DNA from 2 places in the Nocardioides sp. HDW12B genome. Region 1 is predicted to be linked to the other one. Evidence: predicted binding sites of a transcription regulator. Region 1 holds the regulator's gene; the other holds the start of a gene.
What was found. Region 1 encodes LexA, which represses DNA repair genes until DNA is damaged. Its sites were predicted from a motif close to TCGAACANNTGTTCGA; they were not measured.
Positions count from the first base shown of each region.

Region 1 (3,399 bases):
ACGGCGTGGAAGAACTCGTGCGCGGCGGTGACCTCCAGGTTGCCGCGTGAGGTGCCCGGGAACTGGCTGGTGCTGAAGTCGTCGTCGAGCGCGCAGTAGCTGGTGGAGCGGTAGGCGCTGAGCACCCTCTCGGGGGTGCAGTAGCCGTAGAGACGCTGCGGGTCCGCGCCGATGTCGCCGAGGTAGACGTCGAAGCGGTTGCGGTAGGCGCCGGGGCCGGTGCCGTCCGCCGGTGGCGCGCTGTAGGTCCCCTGGGTCACGATCCGGCTCCAGACCGTGTCGAGGACCTGGTGCGTGGTCTCCACCTGGTCGGGGACGCCGTCGGAGTCGCTGTCGGCCGACGGCGGGGCGTCGGCGGTGCGTCGGGCCCAGTGGACGCAGAAGTTCGACGAGGGCACCGGGTTGACGACGCAGTCGCTGGTCACGTCCGCGTCGGCGGCGTAGTCGAGGTAGCCGTCGCCACCGCTCGCCGTCGGGCGGGCGAGGATGCGCTCCGCGACCTCGCGGTCCTCGGGCGCCAGCGCGTCCTGGGCGAGCGCGAGGTCCCGCAGCACGATGCTGGCCTCGCGGCCCTCCGATGAGGCGTCCGGTCGCGCGCCGAGACCTCGCGCCTCCGCCAGGGTGCGCGCCGCCGTACGGCGCTCGTCGGCGGACACCGGGCCGCTCGAGCGGTCGAACGGGCGGCCGGGCGCGGACGACGAGCCACCGGGCGAGGTCTCGCCGGCGCCGGACGCGCTCGGGGCCGCGCTGAGCAGCGCGGCCAGCGTGGCGACGGCGGCAGCCGTCGCGGACACGCGACGCAGGGGGAGGGGCAGGCGCACGACGAAGTCCTCTGGAGGATCGGGGAGGGATGGCGACACGGGGCCTGCCACCGGGCGGGGTGCTCCCATCCTGTGCTGAGCCCCGGCCTGCTGCAACCTGAACGCACCGAACCGCCGGGAGAGGCGATCCTCCCGGCGGTCCGGTGACGAGCGGGTCGCGCGCAGCGCTCACATGCGGCGCAGCACCGTGGTGACCTTGCCCAGGATGGTGGCGTGCGTGCCGTCGATCGGCTCGAACGCCTCGTTGTGCGGGAGCAGCCACACGTGGCCGTCCTTGCGCTGGAAGGTCTTGACCGTCGCCTCGCCGTCGATGAGGGCGGCCACGATCTCGCCGTTCTCGGCGTTCGGCTGCTGGCGCACGACGACGTAGTCGCCGCTGCAGATGGCGGCGTCGATCATCGAGTCGCCGACGACCTCGAGCAGGAAGAGGGTGCCGTCGCCGACCAGCTCGCGGGGCAGCGGGAAGACCTCCTCCACGCGCTCCTCGGCCAGGATCGGGCCACCGGCCGCGATGCGACCGACCACCGGGACGTACGTCGGGGTGGGGCGGGCGTCGTTGATGCCGGTCTCGTCCTGCTCCGAGGGCAGCGACACCGTCAGCGCGCGAGGACGGTTCGGGTCACGCTTGATGAACCCCTTCTCCTCGAGCGTCCGCAGCTGGTGCGCGACCGACGACGAGCTCGTGAGCCCGACCTTCTCGCCGATCTCCCGCATGCTCGGCGGGTAGCCACGGCTGCTGACCGACTCGTGGATCACGGTGAGCACGCGCTGCTGGCGCGGGGTCAGGCCGCTGGCGTCCGGGGGGCCGTCCGGCAGCTCCCGGACCACCGGAGAGGTGCCGGTGGCAGCCTTCCCCGCTCGTCCGCGGCCGCTGCTCGTGCGCTTGCTGGTGGGGGTGTCCCCGCTCGTGGCCATGGTGCTCCCTCTCTGGCGAACTCGTGGTCGGCACGTTAGTCGTCCCCCTCACCGTCTTCAAACATGTGTTCGAACCGCGCGTGTCGCGTCGTCCGCCATCCGGGCTCCCGGGTCCGGGGTCGCCGACGCCCAGAACTGTTCGCACACCTGTTCGACCAAACCCTTGCGCGGGGCTCGCCGCGCCCCTATGGTCGAACACAGGTTCGATCGAACGTCCGTTCGACACCGCGCCGGGACCCGCTCCCGGGGATGTGTCGGGGGGTCTCGTTAGAACCGGGGTCGTGGACGACAGACATCCCGACCGGGCGGCGACCGCCGCCCCTCAGGCGAGGAGGCCCGAGATGAGCACCATGACGATGACCCGCCCCACCCGCTCGACCCGCACCACTCCGGTGGCGCGCGCCGTCCCCGACGCGCGACGTCACCCGGCTGCGCACGGCTCTCCCTCGACGCGCACCGCTCCGACGGCCCCGCGGGCCGCAGGTGCGCGCTCGGCGCCGGGGGTGCGGCTCACCCGTCGCGGCCGCTGGGTCGTGACTCTGCTGATCCTCGGGGCGATCCTCGGCCTCTCGCTGGTCGTGAGCTCGGGCTCCGTGGCCACCGGGGAGCGCGGTGCGCCGGCGACCGAGCAGGTCGTGGTCGAGCAGGGCGACACGCTCTGGGGCATCGCGACCCGCGTCGGCGGCCCCGGCGAGACCCGGTCCGTCATGCTCGAGATCGAGCAGCTCAACCACCTCGACAGCAGCGTGCTGGTCGAGGGTCAGGTGCTCGCGGTCCCGGCTGCCTGACCGGTCGGGTCGGGATGGACGGCGTCGGCCACGCCGGACGCGATCAAGCCCTGGGCAGCCGTGTAGGTGGCCATGACCGCGACGTCGAGGATCCGTCGAGCCGCGGTGGTCCCGCCGGCTCCCGCGGCCCCTGTGGCCCCGGTGGCGCTGTCGGGCAGGAGGAACTCCCGGGTGCCGAGCAGACCGTCCGAGACCAGGAACAAGGCAGTGCCCGCGACGACCTGGCGCCGCGCCGCAGCGTCGGCCGGCGGGCCGATCCGGCTGGCCGTGGCGACCATGCCGCACAGGGCACCCGCGTAGACCAGGACCGGCGTGCGCAGACCGGGGGAGGTGCGCCCGGCGGCCCGGGCGAGGACCGGTCCGGCGACGAGGAAGGCCGCAGCCGCCAGCCGTGGTCCTCGGGTCGCGGCCGGGTCGAGCGGAGCGGGGCTGCGCAGGCTCGTGAAGCCGACGACGTAGGCGCCGTGCGCGGCCAGGAAGCTGCCGAGGCCGGCCAGGAAGGGGCGTTTCCCCCGTCCCAGGAGGGCGACGTCACCGCAGCCGGAGAGCAGCTGCGCTGCAAGCGTGGCCCGACGGACCGGCAGGCTGCTGCCGCGCGTGGACGCGGCGAAGCCGTGGGCGAGGACGGGCATGAGCAGCGGCTTGGTGGCGCGACGGGCGCCTCGCGCACCCAGTCCCGCGAGGGCGGTGTCGACCACGGACAGGGCCAGGTAGGCCCGACGGGTCGGGGGAGGCAGGGGCACGGCACCCATCGTGACGGACCCGGCGGCGACGCGCCCGGGGAACGGCGACGCGCCGATGGCTCGACGAGCACGTCGCGGGAACATCCGGGGGGTGACCAGCGGTTTTACCCCTGGAGGCCGGCGTCGCCGGCC
Region 1 is NZ_CP049867.1:1,506,324-1,509,722, forward strand. It holds gene G7072_RS07140 (MXAN_6640 family putative metalloprotease) at 1-821, opposite strand, end outside; gene lexA (transcriptional repressor LexA) at 990-1,736, opposite strand; gene G7072_RS07150 (LysM peptidoglycan-binding domain-containing protein) at 2,078-2,524, shown strand; gene G7072_RS07155 (lysoplasmalogenase) at 2,497-3,267, opposite strand.

Region 2 (3,399 bases), 310 kb from region 1:
CGCCGCCCTCGGACCGCGGTCGGAACGGCGTCGTGTGGTCGAGGTCGACGGATCCGACCTCGCCGGTGCCCCAGGGGAACACCTCGAACGGCTCGCGCAGCTCCATCACCTCCGCCATCGGCGGCGGGATGGCGTACTCGTCCACCGGGACCTGTCCGGCCAGGTCGATCACGGGTCTGACGTCGACCCGGTCCTCGCCGATCCAGTCCCTCAGCTGTTGCAGACCCACGGGGCCGAGCCCTCGCACCCGGGCAAGTTCGGCGTGGGGGCGGCCGGAGCCGGGTGTCACCGACAGCGAGTCGAGTGCCTCCTCGGCCAGGTGCACGTAGAGCACGGTCCGTGGACGCAGCCGCCGCAGGGCACGGGCACCCATGCTGATCAGGGCCTGTCCGAGCAGCACCGCACGCTCGACCGCGGTCTCGTAAGGCTCCGCCTCCTCGGGCTCCGGGTCCTCGGGCTGCTGCACGTCCTCGCGATGCACGTCGATGTTCTCTGGGTGTGACACGTCTGGGGTTGAGTCAGCCGGGGTCGCCTCAGCCCGCGCCGAGGTCGGCGCGCCCGGTGTCAGCGCTTCCGAGGTCGGGGTGTGAGCGGGCTGGTGTCCCTGAGCCAGCAGCTGGCAGGCGCGCGCCGGATCGGCCAGGACCGCGAGGGCCTTGGCCCGGCGCACCTGGAGCGGATCCTGGTCGCCGAGACGCTCGAGCACGTCGGCCAGGTGCGCCACCATCGCGTCCACCCGCGCGACGTCGCCGGCCGTCGTCTGGCAGACCAGCGAACGGAGGCCGGCCGCGTTGGGGCGGCGGCCGAGCGCGACGTAGCGACGTGCCTCCTCGGCCCGGCGCCGCGCCTCGTGCGCCGCGGGGTCGGCCGCCACCACCGCAGCCTCGAGCACGTCCAGGGCCCGTCGTGTCGGGAGGCCCACGAGCGCCTGCGCCACCCGGGCGTCCACCAGCGCTGCCTGCTCGGCGGTGAGAGGACGTGTCGCGGTCGCCACGCGACGCGCCTTCCACACGTCGATCTGCCCGGTGACGGTGACCTGCCACGTCCTCGGCAGGCGGTGCCGCAGCTCCAGGGCGTCGCGCATCAGCGTCGCGGCGGCGTAGGTCGTGATCTGCAGCAGCACGCCGAGCTCGACCGCGGCGAACTCGCGGATGGCGGGGATGCCGTCGGCACCGAGCTGCACCGATCGCTCCGATCGCTCAGATCCCTCCGGACGCGCGGCCACGCGGTCGCTGTCACCGCGGCGGCGACCCAGGCGGCGCAGCGCTGCTTCGTCCGCCTGCCGCGTCCACGACGTGTCGTCGGCGCAGGGCTCCGCGAACGCCCCGGGATCCCGACGGAGCTGCCTCTCCCCGGGCGGGTGCAGGTCGGCCCAGTGGACCGCCAGCAGGAGCCGCTCCGCCTCCGCACGTCGGACAGCAGGCACCGAGGACACGAGCGCGTCCGCACACTCCGCGACCGTCAGGTCGTCGAGAGCGGGTAGCGTGAACATGGCTTTATTTTAAGCGAACGCATGTTCGACTACAAGCATCGCCACGTGTCTGGGGAGAACCAAAGAACTCGGGCCGAGGTCCCGCCGGGCGACCGCTCCCGGGTCACCGCGCCCGGGTCACCGCGCCCGGGTCATCGCGCCCGCGGCTCGAGCACCACGACCGGGATCTCACGGTCCGTCCAGGAGCGGTAGTCGGCGAAGTCGGCGTACAGCTCGTCGAGCAGCGGCCAGAGCCGCTCGCGCTCCGCCGGCTCGGCGACGCGTGCGGTGACGAGCCGGAGCTCGGGACCGATCTGCACCTGGGTGTCCGGAGACGCGACGAGGTTGCGGTACCACTGCGGGTGAGCGGCCATCCCGCCCTGCGAGGCGACGACGACCACGTCGGACCCGTCCTCGAGGTACAGCAGCGGGGTCGTGAAGAGCCTCCCGGATCGACGGCCGAGGTGGTCCAGCAGCAGGACGGGCACCGGCTTGCGGAACCCGGCACCGACGCGCCAGGTGCCGCCCACCCGACCGTTGGTGCGGCGGTAGAGCCACACCTGCGAGCGTGAGACCCGCTTCAGCAGCTTCTTGACGGTGGGGGAGTCCAGACCCGGCGGACGCCGGGTGGCGCCGCTCGCCTCAGGCACCGGTCTCCCCGTCCCACGCGCGGCGCACCTTGTCGACGACCGTGGCCGCCTGCCGCAGGCCGGCGCGCGCCGCATCGGCGCGTTTGCTCGGGTTGAGCACGTTCTTGCCGATTGCGGCGAGCGCGTCCTCGTCGGGCGCGACGACGGCGCGCGTGCGAGGTGCGACGCGGTCGAGCTGGGCGTGGATGGAGGTGTGCTTGCTGAACGCCTGGGGGAGCGGCGCGAGGACGACGACGCGGTCGCAGCCGACGGCCAGGTCGGCGTTCGCGGTGGAGCGCATCCCGCCGTCGACGTAGTGGAGCCCGTCGATGGTGACGGCCGGCCACACGAGAGGTACGGCGCAGCTGGCCGCGACCGCCTCGACGAGGTCGACCCCGCTGTCGCGGGTGAACGTCACGAGCCGTCCCGACTCGGCCTCGACCGCCGTCACCCGCAGGTCGCGCTCGGGCCACTCGTTCACCCCGATGCGGCTGCGGATCACCTCGATGCGCTGGGCCCCGCCGGGTGGATGAGCCTTGAGCGCGAGCGAGCCGATGCGGGAGCGCTTCGCGACCGGGTGGCCGGGCAGCACGATCGGCACGGCCAGCCGGAGCATCATCGACCGCGTCATCCGCGCCCCGATCTCGCGGTCGGCCGGCCGCAGCTGCTCGGCGTACAGCTCCTCGACGGTGAGGCCCGTCGTGATCTGCGCGCCCACCACCGACCCGGCCGACGTGCCGACGACCCGGTCGGCCGTCGTCAGGTCGACCCCGGCGTCGGCCAGGCCCTTGAGGAGCCCGAGCTCCCACGCGATCCCCGTGATGCCGCCTCCACCGAGGACCAGCGCTCGTCCGCTCATGCGGGAAACCTACGCGGTCACTCCGACGCGTCCGCTCGGTAGGTCAGCCCGAGATCGGCGAGGGCCTCGCCCAGCCGCGTCAGCGCCATCGGCCCCACCCCGTGGAGCGCCGCGAGGTCCGCGCGCGTCCACGACGCCACTTGCTCGACGGTGCTCACCCCCACGCCGTGCAACGCGCGCGTCGCGGGCGCCCCGATGTTCCGCGGCAGGGGAGTGCCGGCCGCGCGCGGCGCCCGCTCCCGAGCCGGACCGCCGTGGTCGAGCACCGCCTCACCACGGGGCGAGAGCCGGTAGCCGATGGCCAGCGACTCGGTCAGCCCCTTCTCCTTGAGCTTGCGCACGTCGCGCTTCCACTCGAGCGTCTCGCGACCGAGCTCGGTGGCCAGCTCGGGCGCGCGCACGCCGGGGGAGCGGTCGATGATCTCGAGGGTCGCCCGCGT
Region 2 is NZ_CP049867.1:1,813,711-1,817,109, forward strand. It holds gene G7072_RS08520 (HNH endonuclease signature motif containing protein) at 1-1,492, opposite strand, end outside; gene G7072_RS08525 (nitroreductase family deazaflavin-dependent oxidoreductase) at 1,624-2,121, opposite strand; gene G7072_RS08530 (patatin-like phospholipase family protein) at 2,114-2,959, opposite strand; gene G7072_RS08535 (hypothetical protein) at 2,977-3,399, opposite strand, start outside.
Region 2: the regulator LexA is predicted to act here: its motif matches at 1,506-1,521, upstream of G7072_RS08520 (HNH endonuclease signature motif containing protein).